DNA from 2 places in the Psychrobacillus sp. FSL K6-2843 genome. Region 2 is predicted to be linked to the other one. Evidence: predicted binding sites of a transcription regulator. Region 2 holds the regulator's gene; the other holds the start of a gene.
What was found. The regulator LexA, encoded in region 2, represses DNA repair genes until DNA is damaged. The targets are predictions, from matches to a motif close to CGAACATATGTTCG.

Region 1 (6,845 bases), 1.4 Mb from region 2:
GCTGTGTCCCACCAGCCCCAGGAATGATGGCCAAGCTTGTTTCCGTTAGTCCCATTAGAATGTCATCTGCTGCAATCCGGAAATCACATGCGAGTGCCAGCTCAGTACCACCTCCAAAAGCATAACCATTTAACATGGCAATGGTTGGCTGTGGCAGGTTTTCAATCATAGAAAATACTTCACCTATTTTATATATATTTCGCTTTACTCGTTGCTCTGTTAATGTTCGACGCTCTTTTAAGTCAGCCCCAACACTAAAGGACTTTTCGCCAGAGCCTGTAAAGATTACTAGTCTAATGTCAGGATTAATGCGAATGGATTCGGCTATTTCACCAAGCTCGCGTAGCATGTCGTAATTGAATGCATTCAATGCCTCGGGTCTATTTAATGTCACATATCCAATATTACCTTGTTGTTCATAAGCAATGGTTTCCACTATATCTCCCCCTAAAATACGATAAGTTCCTCATATCTTAACATATCATTTTATGATTATTCTGTCACTAAAGGAAAAAATAGGTCGTTTTTCCTTACTTTTTTTGATACAATAGTTATAAATTACATTTCTTAGAACAAGAGGAATTAAAATGGATATCTTTATTGCAAGACAGCCAATTTTTAATATAAACGAATCGTTATTCGGTTTTGAATTGTTATATAGAAACAACGAAGACAATTCTTTCCCAGAAGTGGATGCAGATATGGCTACGATTGATGTGCTAACGCATTCATTTCTTACTATAGGTATAAATGAGCTTGCAGGTGATAAGCTATGCTTTATCAACTTTACTGAAAGTCTTCTCGATAAGGAAGTTTTAAAAAGATTTCCTTCCAACAGAATTGTGGTGGAGATTTTAGAGGACATTATAATTACGCCAAGTATTATACAAAATATTAGACAGATAAAAGCAATGGGCTTTCTCTTGGCATTAGATGATTTTGTACTAAAAAATAATGTTCTTTACTATGAAGAATTATTTAGTATTGTTAACTTCATCAAAATAGACTTTCTTTCTAGCTCAATAGAGGAGCGAAATGCTGTTGAAAAGATTGTTCAAACTAATTATCCTCATATAGTTTTGCTTGCAGAGAAGATTGAAACCCGTATCGATTTCTATGAGGCAAAGGCAGCAGGCTATAAATTGTTTCAAGGCTACTTTTTTGCCAAACCTGAAATCATTAAGTCCACGGAGATTCCAGGTAATATAATGCAGTATTTGAGACTGATTAGTCTTTTGCGCAATGAGGAAGCCACTTTGGATGAAATAGCTATTGAAATTGAACGTGATGTTTCTTTGACCTTTAAGGTGCTTAAATTGATTAATTCATCAGCTATTAAAACTCGCTCCAAGGTTCGCTCGATCAAGCAGGGTGTATTGATGCTCGGGCTTGAGGAAATCAATCATTGGATTCATGTATTAATGCTACGTGAAGCACATAACACACATAACGGAGACGGACTAGCTATTATAGAGGCATCCTTGTTTAGAGCGAAATTTTGTGAGCTGTTAGCGAAAGAAAAGCGTCTACATAATTCCTCTGAATATTTATTGGTAGGGATGTTCTCCTTAATGGATACATTATTGCATAGAGAAATGGAGCAACTAGTAAGAGAATTACCTCTTTCAGATGAAGTAGCAGCGACTCTGTCTGGTACTAAAACAGACCTGACGGCTTTCTTAGACTTAACAATTGCTTATGACGAGGTACGCTGGACTGATATGTTTGAAGGTGCTGAGACAATCGGTATTGATTTCCCCTCACTTAATAACTTTTATAAGGAGGCCCGTCGGTGGGCTTCTGAAATAGTTACTCAATAATACTACTGCCAATTTTCGGATTGGCAGTTTTTTTATTGAATTTCTTTTCTTTCCATTGCATTTTCTTTGATAAGTTGTAATATAATAAGAACAAGTGTTCTTAAAAAGAAAGGTGATTAAGATGCCATTAATACCTGAAGAGGCGATTCCTTATTTTGAAAATATGATTTATCTTCCTATGGTATTTACCATCTTGGAAAAGGATCGGACGATTTTTGAAAAGGCTCCCTTCAAATTAAACAGACCATATATAAACATTGTCGAAGAAGCAGTGAAGCAGGTACAAAAAGAGTTAAAAGACACACATATTTACATGAGGAGGCATAGTATGAAAGTGCTCCGAGGAGAAGGAGATGATATGTTCACAGAATATGTATTTTTTCATGGTGGCTACGAGGAGCATCGACGTTATTTGAATGTCCGTCTTCGTAACCGCGTAGAAGAACTACTTACAATGTACTTAACCATTTCCTAATCGATTGGTAATGTTTTTCGAACTGCATGTCTGGAAGTTATAAAACCGTGGTTTAAAAGATGGCTCATTCTTTTAAGAAAATGGGTACTTAAAATATTGGAATAGGCAATCTGACGGCTGATAGTATTCGTAGAAACAGGAACATCAATTGTGTCACCGTTCGGTAAGACGATAGTAGAGCCTTTTTGAGTAGGGTAGAATGCTTCAATTGCTTGAAAGGAAAACCAGATATTTAAATCAGATTTAGGAGAAAGGATAGGAAGCAAAATACAAGGCGAACCATAGTCATGCGCAAGTACAATTGGAAGCTTAAAGTAGTTACCAATGGTTTCTCGAGACAAATTTACAGCATGTTGAAAGGAAGAACCGTAGAAAGCACAGGAGTAGCGAACAATTTCATATGGCTTTTTACTTACAATGAAAGACTCGCCAGAAAAATTAATAACTTTCGTGTAAACTTTGTTATTTACTACTAAAGGTTGAAGGGACGCTGTTTCAAAGGAAATAAGATGGGATTTATTCTCATATTTTTTTGCCAGAAAATTTCACTCCTTAGTATAATATAATTTAAATTATAGTTAAATTTGGAAATAAATCAAGTTAATATATCTAATTATTAAAATATTTGATGTTTACTATATAATCTAAATTTTCTTAAAATGATTGCAAGTAGCCTTTAGCTTTTATATAATATAAAAAAGGCATCGGGGTGATTATAATGGACAAACAATATTCATATACAGATTTTATGAAAGCAATGGGACAAACAGGGAAAGAAAGCTCCGCAGAAAAATTGTTAAACGAAATTTATCTTGATATGTTTTTAAATGTTGTCCACCGGGAGCAAAGGAGTTATCGATTACTAGAGTTGATAGATGAGGCGTTGGATCGTAAGGACAGAAAAGCATTTAACGAATATACAAATGTTTTGCTCCAACTAAAGAGTTAAACAAAAGCCGCTTATGCAGAGCGGCTTTTTTCTATTTATGGAGTTGAATTTAAAAATGAGTTAATTTCATAAATAGAGCCTTGCCATTAAAAATGAACAAGTTTCACTTAGTTGTTTGGATGATGGTCATCGCGCAGAATGCGTAAATCAATGTAGGCAGTAAGATTCATCGTTTAAAACGATTTCTTCAAATAAGTGGACTTCAATTTTTCTAAGATAGTAAGGGCTTCGTGTAGAAACAAAAATAAAAATTATTCCTTTACTCTTTGACAAATTAGAATCTTATGTAGCTTTTTCTTGAAAAGAGGGTAGTAATACAAGGAGTAATATTTTATTCAAACGTTGCTACATCAATAGTCCAACATACTCAAAATAAAAAGTTTTAAAACGTATGTTCGTTTTAATAGTGTTAGAAAAATGATTATGTTACACTAAATTTATTAAGCACACGGGAGGCAAACATATGGAACAAATCTTTGATTTACAATCTCCGTATGAGCCGGCAGGGGATCAAGTAGAAGCGATTAAAGAACTAGTTAAAGGAGTAAAGAAAGGTAAAAAGCATCAAACATTACTAGGGGCCACAGGTACCGGTAAGACCTTTACTATTTCTAATGTAATTCAACAAATCGATAAGCCAACCCTTGTAATGGCCCATAACAAAACACTGGCAGGACAACTATATAGTGAGTTCAAGGAATTCTTTCCTAACAATGCAGTAGAATACTTTGTTAGTTATTATGACTACTTTCAACCAGAGGCATACGTACCACAAACAGATACTTATATAGAGAAAGATTCAAGTATAAATGAAGAAATAGATAAATTACGACATTCTGCCACTTCCTCATTATTTGAGCGTAAGGATGTCATTATCATCGCTTCAGTTTCCTGCATTTATGGTTTAGGGAATCCAGAAGAATATAGAGAGATGGTTGTGTCTTTAAGAACAGGTATGGAAATCGATAGGAATCAGCTATTAAGAAAGCTTGTAGATGTTCAATATGAACGTAATGATATTAATTTTACTCGTGGAACATTCCGTGTCCGTGGAGATGTGGTGGAGATATTCCCTGCTTCCCGAGATGAGAGATGCCTAAGGGTAGAATTTTTTGGTGATGAAATAGATAGAATTCGTGAAGTAAACGCATTAACAGGAGAAATATTAGGAGAGCGTGACCATGTAGCTATTTTCCCTGCATCCCACTTCGTAACTAGAGAAGAAAAAATGAAAATAGCGATTAACAACATTCGTCAAGAACTAGAAGAACAACTAACCATCCTTCGCAGCGAGGATAAGTTGTTAGAAGCTCAGAGATTGGAGCAACGGACCAATTATGATTTAGAAATGATGGAGGAAATGGGATTCTGCTCTGGAATAGAAAACTATTCTCGTCACTTAACATTAAGGGAAGCAGGAGCGACCCCCTATACATTATTAGATTATTTTCCAGAGGATTTCTTGCTCGTAATAGATGAAAGTCACGTTTCGTTACCTCAGGTTAGAGGAATGTATAATGGGGATCAGGCTCGTAAATCAGTATTAGTGAATTACGGCTTCCGTTTGCCATCAGCTTTAGATAATAGACCTCTAACATTCCAGGAATTTGAGGGACATGTAAAACAAGCAATCTATGTATCAGCAACACCGGGACCATATGAATTGGAGCATACACCAGAAATGGTTGAACAAATTATTCGCCCAACTGGTTTATTGGATCCAGTCATTACCGTAAAACCTATTGAAGGTCAAATAGATGATTTAATCAATGAGATTTATGAAAGATCGGCAAAAAATGAACGAGTACTGATAACTACTTTGACGAAAAAGATGTCCGAGGATTTAACGGATTATTTAAAAGAAATAGGCATTAAGGTGCAATATTTACATTCTGAGGTAAAAACCTTAGAACGAATTGAGATTATTCGAGAGCTTCGATTAGGTACTTATGATGTTTTAATCGGCATTAACCTGTTGAGAGAGGGGTTAGACTTGCCAGAGGTTTCACTAGTTGCTATTTTGGATGCCGATAAGGAAGGATTCCTACGTTCGGAACGTTCATTGATTCAAACGATTGGTCGAGCAGCCCGAAACTCCAACGGAGAAGTTATTATGTATGCAGATAAAATGACAGATTCCATGAAAAAAGCAATCGATGAAACAAAGCGTCGTCGTACAATTCAAATGGAATATAACGAAAAGCATGGCATTACACCTAAAACAATTGTGAAGAAAATAAGAGAAGTAATTAGAGCCTCTCAAGTGGCTGAAGAAGAGGAAAGCTATGCACAGCAATTAACTAGTGGAAAAGTCTTAACTAAAGAGGAAAAGGGTAAACTACTAGAAAAGCTAGAAAAAGAAATGAAAGATGCTGCAAAGGCGCTTAACTTTGAACGGGCTGCTGAATTACGTGATGCAATTTTGGAGCTCAAGCTGGAAGGATGATGATTGGTGAAAAACCAAGAGATTAATATTCAAGGTGCTCGTACAAATAATTTAAAAGATATAAGTATCAAAATACCAAGAGATAAGCTTGTCGTTATGACAGGTTTATCTGGTTCTGGTAAGTCTTCCTTAGCCTTTGACACTATTTATGCTGAAGGACAACGACGTTATGTAGAATCCTTATCGGCATACGCAAGACAGTTTCTAGGCCAAATGGATAAACCAGACGTTGATTCAATAGAAGGGCTATCACCGGCCATTTCGATTGATCAAAAGACGACAAGTAAAAATCCAAGATCTACAGTAGCAACTGTTACAGAAATTTATGATTATATGCGATTGTTATATGCTCGGGTAGGGAAGCCAATTTGTCCAAACCATGGAATTGAAATATCCTCGCAAACAATTGAGCAAATGGTTGACCGATTAAGCGAGTATCCAGAAAGAACTAAAATGCAGATTCTTGCTCCGATTGTTTCTGGTCGTAAAGGAACTCATGTGAAATTACTAGAAGACATGAAAAAGCAAGGATATGTACGCGTTCGCATTAATGGAGATTTAATAGACTTAGATGACGATATAAACTTAGATAAAAATAAAAAACATAATATTGAAGTAGTCATCGACCGAGTTGTATTAAAAGAAGGTATAGCTGCACGATTAAGCGATTCCTTAGAATCTGCGTTGCGACTCGGAGATGGACGAGTTCTAATAGATGTGATGGAACAAGAGGAGCTACTATTTAGCGAGCATCATGCATGTCCAATATGTGGCTTTTCCATTGGCGAGCTAGAGCCGAGAATGTTTTCGTTTAACAGTCCATTTGGTGCGTGTACAGATTGTGATGGGTTAGGCACCAAGTTAGAGGTCAATCCAGATTTAGTTGTTCCAGATAAATCATTAACTTTGGAAGAGGGAGCCATTGTAGCATGGCAGCCTACGAGCTCTCAATACTATCCGAAACTATTAGAGGCAGTGTGTAAGCATTACAAAATAAAAATGAATGTTCCAGTTGAGAAATTACCTATTGATCAGTGGAACAAAATTATGTACGGTTCAGGAAAGGACAAAATTCGTTTCCGTTATCAAAACGAATATGGCCAAGTAAGGGACAATTCGATTCAATTCGAAGGTGTACTTGCTAACATTGAAAGA
Region 2 (6,845 bases):
AGAGCCTCCATTTTTCTCGAAAACTCGCGATCCAATTTCCTAACTTCATTTAGAATTTCGTTTGCTTTAGTTATTTTGTTTGGATCATTGGCATCAAGACCAGCAGCAATTTCACTGAATGCGATATGTTGCTTGCTAATAGCATCTATTAATATTTCATGCGTGGCTGCAATATCATCATTTGGAGGAATAATAGCTTCAATGTTTTCTAAAACAAACATATTTTGTGGAAGAATTTCCTCGTAAATAGCAGTGGCAAATGTATAGCTGTCCAATTCACCATTGGATGATCCAAATCTTAGCTCATCCCAGCGTACTGCTAAATCTGTTACCTCCATATAAGCTACTCTCACATCGTCCACATAGTATTGCACCAGTTCCTTATCTGTAGATACCACTTCCTCCTCAGGTACTGTTGCTTCTTCTTTTGAATCTGATTTGTTTTCCTCAGCAGCAGTCTCTTCTTTTGTTACTACTTTCTCTATCTCTTTTTCAGGTTTTTCTTCCTCCTTTGCTACGGAGCAAGCAGTAAGGCCCAACATACAAGAAACCATTATTAAAAAGAACCATTTTCGCATTATCAAAAACTCCTTTTGGCTTTTAATCCTGTGCTTATTAAAAAAAGTAAAGAACGTATTGTATAACTTGGTTTAAGATGATAGAAAAATAGTTGCTTTTACAAGGATTTAGTTGAGCAAATGTAAGGTCTGTCGTTAGTTTCTGTACTTTATTTATTATTTCTCACGATAAGAAAGGGGATTTCAGTCGGCTTTAAAATATGCACTTATTTACTATATTCATCTCTTAAAATGAAGTCACTGCTATAAGGAAGGAAAACGGGTTTTTGTTAGAGTGGATATATACGACAGGTTACGAGAACAGTAGGATTAGAAAATGTATTTAAATAACATTTTTATGGAAAATAAATATTGAGGCATGAGGTGGCATTGAGAAGAAAAGTCCTACTATGTAGCTTTTAAATAATCAGATGTGGAATTGGGGGGACGCATATATGTATTAACTTCAGTACTCATCAGCTAGGGAAACAAAAAAAGGAAGACAAAAATTTTTATTTTAGTCCTTCCTTTTTTGTTGAATCTAATGATTTGAGGATAGAAGAGCCAAATTAATGTAGCGAAAGGGAATGGGATGAATTGTTTCACCCCCATTAGATAATTTTTGAACAATATTCTCAGTTAGACAATGAAGCTAATTTAAAAAAGAGGTTTAGGAAAACCATTGAAATGAGCGATGATGCCAATTTGTCCTATGTGGTATGCTTCGTGACTATATATATGATGGAATACCCAGTTAAAAGTTGGGGGAGAAGGAGGAATCCAACCATCAGAAAATTTAGGGACTTCAATCAGTTGATTAAACTGTTGATCAGTCAAGTTATTTAATATTCCGTCTGTATGTATGCGAATATCTTGATAAGCTTTAAGTATTTCGAACGGAGAGGAATTTTTGTCTAAAGTCAAAACTAACTTTTGTTGGAGTGCCACTTCATTAATCCAGAAATCCTCACTAGTAGCAATATGTGAAATAACCCATGCCAAATTATTTGGATAGGTTGGTGAGGTTTTAAACCAGCTTTCTTCTTGTAAACTATTCAAATAAGGTAATAACGTTTTTCTGTAATCATTCCGATATGGAAAAGCCAAATAAATCAATCCTTTCTATTAATATAAATTAAATAATGTAAATATAAATTTTAATAAACAAATGTATTCATTTATGAATTCCTAAAGATTTTTTAATATTCCGATGAATTGAAATAGGATAAAGAGCTTACAAATTTGATGTTAATATAGTACAATGCTACTTATATATCTGTAATTCCGGAATTAGTGGAGGGATAGAATGTGGATGCAAATGAATTAATTAATGTGATTAATCATAGTATAGAAAAGTTAGATTATGCTTCAGCAAGAAAATATATAGAGGAAAATCTAAATCTAGTTAATATCAATAAGCATTTACTTATTGATAATGCGAGAAGTGTGTTAGATTACATAAACGACACCCTAGAATCAGGAGCCCAGCCTTTAACTCGCCAAGAAGTTTCCTTGATTTACACGATTAATAAGCATGCTATGAAATTTGACGTTAGAGCTTTGAGAATGGTAATAAGAGATAACCCGTCCTTGCTAATAAGACAAGACATCAAACATTATTTTAATGAAGATGCAAAGACTCTCTTAGAGGGAATGAATGTAATACCAAAACAATCAAAACAAGCAATAATATAAACAAAACCCCTTCATGTCTCGAACATGAAGGGGTTTTTCGATGATCTAAACAAAAATGTCCACTTTCTTGTTAGATATGATATCGGCTCAAAGTAATCATACTATGAAAATTGTAGAAGTCAAGCAATCATTAGTGAATATGTCGGTAAACTCCTACTACTTTTCCTAAAATAGAGACTTGATTAACAATAATCGGATCCATCGCAGAGTTCTCCGGCTGAAGGCGGAAATACGTTTTTTCTTTAAAGAATCGTTTTACTGTTGCTTCATCCTCTTCTGTCATTGCTACAACGATGTCCCCATTATTAGCAGATTGCTGTTGTTTAACAATGACATAATCTCCATTCAAGATTCCAGCTTCAATCATACTATCACCCATAATTTCTAACATAAATAGGTGATCATCTGAAGTACCAAATGTTTCAGGAAGCGGGAAGAATTCTTCAACGTTTTCAATTGCAGTAATAGGCATACCAGCTGTAACCTTCCCAACTAAAGGAACATGCACAACTCCCTGCCTTTCGACCGTAGCCTCTAAACCATCTAATATTTCTATTGCACGTGGTTTCGTAGGGTCTCTACGAATTAAACCTTTACTTTCCAATCTTGCTAAGTGGCCATGTACAGTAGAACTTGAAGCAAGACCTACTGCCTCACCAATTTCACGTACGGATGGTGGATAGCCTTTTTTACGAACTTCTTCCTTTATAAAAGCTAGAATATCTTCCTGTCTTTTAGACGCTTTCTTCAATGAGTTCACCTCTTTTAGTAATAAATTCCCTACTAGATTAATACTTATTAATAGTATACCAGTGTCCTGAAAATTATGCAAACATAGGTTCTAATATTTGTTGACAAAAACAAATGTTCGTATTAATATTAGAACATACATTCCGAACAAACATTCTAATTTTGGGGGTTTTTTTATGAATTGGGTAAAAAACAATTATTTTTTAGCATTATTTTTAGGACTAAATCTTATATTTATGACAACTATGGTAATCTCACATACAATAACAACCGAGGAAGACTCACACATCAAAATAGAACAAGGGGATTCCTTATGGGCTCTTGCAACAAAATATGGCATAGAAGATTCAAGGGAAGAATGGGTGAGTCAGGTAATAGAAATGAATAATTTATACGATACCTCTATTAAAGCTGGGGATGTTATAGTTGTTCCTAAAGTAAGTGAGAACCTTCACTTAAATTATGGAACAGAGGTAGCGGGAGAATGAAATCAGTTATTTATTGTCGAGTAAGTACAGACAAGTCCACACAAGAAACTTCTTTAGAGAGACAAGAGGAAGAGTTGATAGATTTTGCTAAAAAACAGGGCAGTGAGGTTTCTCAGGTTTTTGCAGATCAGCATAGTGGATATGATGTTGAGAGAGACGGGCTATTAGAGATGCTCAATTATGTAAAAGAAAATGATATCAAAGCGGTGTTTGTGCAAGATGAAACTAGAATAGGTAGAGGTAATGGTAGAATGGCTGTCCTTCATTTACTTCAGAAAACAAACACAACGGTCTATACGTTACAGGATAAAGGGATATTAAACTTAAATGAAATGGATTCTATGCTTTTAGAAATCCTTGCCTTGGTGGAGGAATATCAACGTAAAATTCATAATGCTAAGATTAAAAGAGGAATGAAGCGCGCGATATCAAAAGGCTATCGTCCAGAAAAGAATTTAAAAACTCGTGGAAACCCTGAGGGAAGAGAGCGAATAGATATACCTGTTGATGAAATTGTCCGATTACGGAACGCAGGGCTCACATACGAGGAAATCACCTCTACATTAAAGGGATTAGGTTTTAATATAAGTAAAGCAACCGTACATAGAAGATATATGGAATTTAAAGAGACTCACGAAGGGTAAAGACTTGCACTTCGTGAGTTTTTTTCATACCTTTATATAAGAGTTAGTTGAAAGGATGAAAAATATGTTAAGTAAAGAAAAACTAGCACGTATTAATGAGCTGGCAAAAAAGTCTAAGTCCAGTGGATTATCTATTGAGGAAGCAAAAGAACAAAGTGCTTTGCGTAAAGAATATTTGGAAACATTTAGAGCAACAATGAGAGATACAATAGAAAGTGTAAAAGTTATCGACCCTTCTGGAAACGATGTTACACCAGAAAAGGTACAACAAGCGAAAAAGGGTAAATTTCTGAATTAACTAATCATTTCAGAAACCATTGATAATACACGAATTGTTGTCTAAACTATTATTATAGAAAAAATTTTGTTCGAGAGGATGTCATTCATGTCATTACAATCAGATTTATTAGCAATTACGACTATTCGTACTCTATCTATCGATGCAATCGATAAAGCAAACTCTGGTCATCCAGGTCTTCCTATGGGAGCTGCACCAATGGCGTACACATTATGGACAAAACATTTACGCCACAACCCAAGCAATCCTAATTGGTTTAACCGCGACCGCTTTGTTTTATCAGCAGGTCATGGCTCAATGCTGTTATATAGCTTGCTACACCTTGGTGGTTATGATCTTCCTATGGAAGAGATTAAAAACTTCAGACAGTGGGACTCTAAAACTCCCGGACATCCAGAATTTCGTCACACAGCAGGGGTAGAAGCAACAACTGGTCCTTTAGGACAAGGTATAGGTATGGCTGTAGGTATGGCTATGGCAGAGGCGCATTTAGCTGCTACTTACAATCAAGAAGGACATTCTATTGTTGATCATTATACGTATGCATTATGCGGAGATGGAGATTTGATGGAAGGTGTAGCTGCTGAAGCTATTTCTCTAGCGGGACACTTAAAATTAGATAAATTAATCGTATTATATGATAGTAATGATATTTCGTTAGATGGAGATTTACATAAATCTTTCTCTGAGAACATTGAAAAACGTTTTGAATCATACGGATGGAACCATATTTATGTAGAAGATGGTAATGATATTGAAGCAATTTCAGCTGCAATCGACAAAGCTAAATCACAAAACGATAAACCAACAATTATCGAAGTGAAAACAGTTATTGGATTTGGTTCTCCCAACCGCTCTGGAAAAGCAGATGCTCATGGTATGCCGCTTGGTAAAGAAGAATCTCTATTAGCTAAAGCAGAATATAAATGGTTATTCGAAGAAGATTTCTATGTACCAGAGGAAGTTTATGAAACTTTCAAGGAAGCTGCTGAGCGTCAAGGTGTTCAAGAAGAAGCTACATGGAACGAAAGATTAGCTACTTATGAAAAAGAGTTCCCAGAGCTAGCTCAAACTCTAAAACAAGCGATTAATGGAGAGATGCCTGCAAACTTTGCAGATGCACTTAAAACTTATGAAGAAGGAACTTCACAAGCAAGTAGAGCAGCTTCAGGTGAAGCGATTAATGCCATCGCTCAAAATCTGCCTTCATTTTTCGGAGGAAGTGCTGACTTAGCTGGTTCTAACAAAACGACTATTAAAAATGCTGGAGATTTCTCTGCAGAAAACTATGCGGGCAAAAACATCTGGTTTGGTGTTCGTGAGTTTGCAATGGGTACTGCTCTTAATGGTATGGCCCTTCATGGCGGTCTACATGTGTTCGGTGGGACATTCTTCGTATTCAGTGATTATGTACGCCCTGCAATTCGTCTATCCGCATTAATGGGATTGCCAGTAACATATGTGTTCACTCATGATAGTATTGCAGTAGGGGAAGATGGACCAACTCATGAACCAGTTGAGCATTTAGCTTCACTAAGAGCTATGCCAGGCTTATCAGTAATCCGTCCAGCTGATTCAAATGAAACAGCGGAAGCATGGAAATTAGCTGTATCCTCTAAGGATCAACCAACTGTGTTAGTGCTTTCTCGTCAAAACTTACCTACACTTAAAGGTTCTGTAGACCAAGCTAGTGAAGGTGTGGAAAAGGGAGCTTATATCGTTTCACCAGTTGAAAATGCAGAGGGTATCTTACTTGCAACAGGTTCAGAGGTTGGACTAGCAGTAGAGGCTCAAAAAGCTTTAGCAGAAGAAGGAATTCAAGTTTCTGTAGTATCTATGCCATCATGGGATAGATTTGAAAAACAAGATACTGCATATAAAAATGCTGTGTTGCCTTCTAACTTAACAAAACGCCTTGCTATTGAAATGGGATCTTCTCTTGGATGGCATCGTTATGTTGGATTCGAAGGTGACGTTATTGCAATAGACCAATTCGGTGCAAGTGCACCTGGAGAGATCGTAATGAAGGAATATGGCTTTAGTGTAGAAAATGTTGTTTCTAAGATGAAAAATCTACTACAAAAATAATATTCTTCTTTGCAATTCGAATACTTTTTCTTAAAAGTATTCGAATTGCTATTTATCAAAGAATTTATATAGAATGCCTATGAAATTTATAGTATAATTTCAATTGGTGTCTTGTACACGTAGAGAAGTTGGTAAAGGAGGAGAAACATTGGATACTTGGATATGGGTTGTTATAGTAATTGTCGCTTTAATCGGTGGTGTTGTAATCGGATTTTTTGCAGCACGACAATATATGATGAAATATTTGAAAGAAAATCCACCAATCAATGAACAAATGCTACGTATGATGATGGCACAGATGGGTCGTAAGCCATCCGAAAAACAA

Region 1: uvrB (excinuclease ABC subunit UvrB) is a predicted target of LexA. The motif match lies at 3,629-3,642, and genes of this name have one in related genera.

What each region holds. Positions count from the first base shown of each region.
Region 1 is NZ_CP152021.1:3,067,204-3,074,048, reverse strand. It holds gene MKY94_RS15555 (enoyl-CoA hydratase-related protein) at 1-436, opposite strand, end outside; gene MKY94_RS15550 (HDOD domain-containing protein) at 588-1,820, shown strand; gene MKY94_RS15545 (hypothetical protein) at 1,942-2,295, shown strand; gene MKY94_RS15540 (competence protein ComK) at 2,292-2,801, opposite strand; gene MKY94_RS15535 (IDEAL domain-containing protein) at 3,014-3,244, shown strand; gene uvrB (excinuclease ABC subunit UvrB) at 3,708-5,690, shown strand; gene uvrA (excinuclease ABC subunit UvrA) at 5,697-6,845, shown strand, end outside.
Region 2 is NZ_CP152021.1:1,712,897-1,719,741, forward strand. It holds gene MKY94_RS08545 (hypothetical protein) at 1-578, opposite strand, end outside; gene MKY94_RS08550 (DinB family protein) at 1,215-1,673, opposite strand; gene MKY94_RS08555 (hypothetical protein) at 1,866-2,252, shown strand; gene lexA (transcriptional repressor LexA) at 2,383-3,003, opposite strand; gene MKY94_RS08565 (LysM peptidoglycan-binding domain-containing protein) at 3,179-3,490, shown strand; gene MKY94_RS08570 (recombinase family protein) at 3,487-4,134, shown strand; gene MKY94_RS08575 (DUF896 domain-containing protein) at 4,199-4,432, shown strand; gene tkt (transketolase) at 4,520-6,520, shown strand; gene MKY94_RS08585 (YneF family protein) at 6,669-6,845, shown strand, end outside.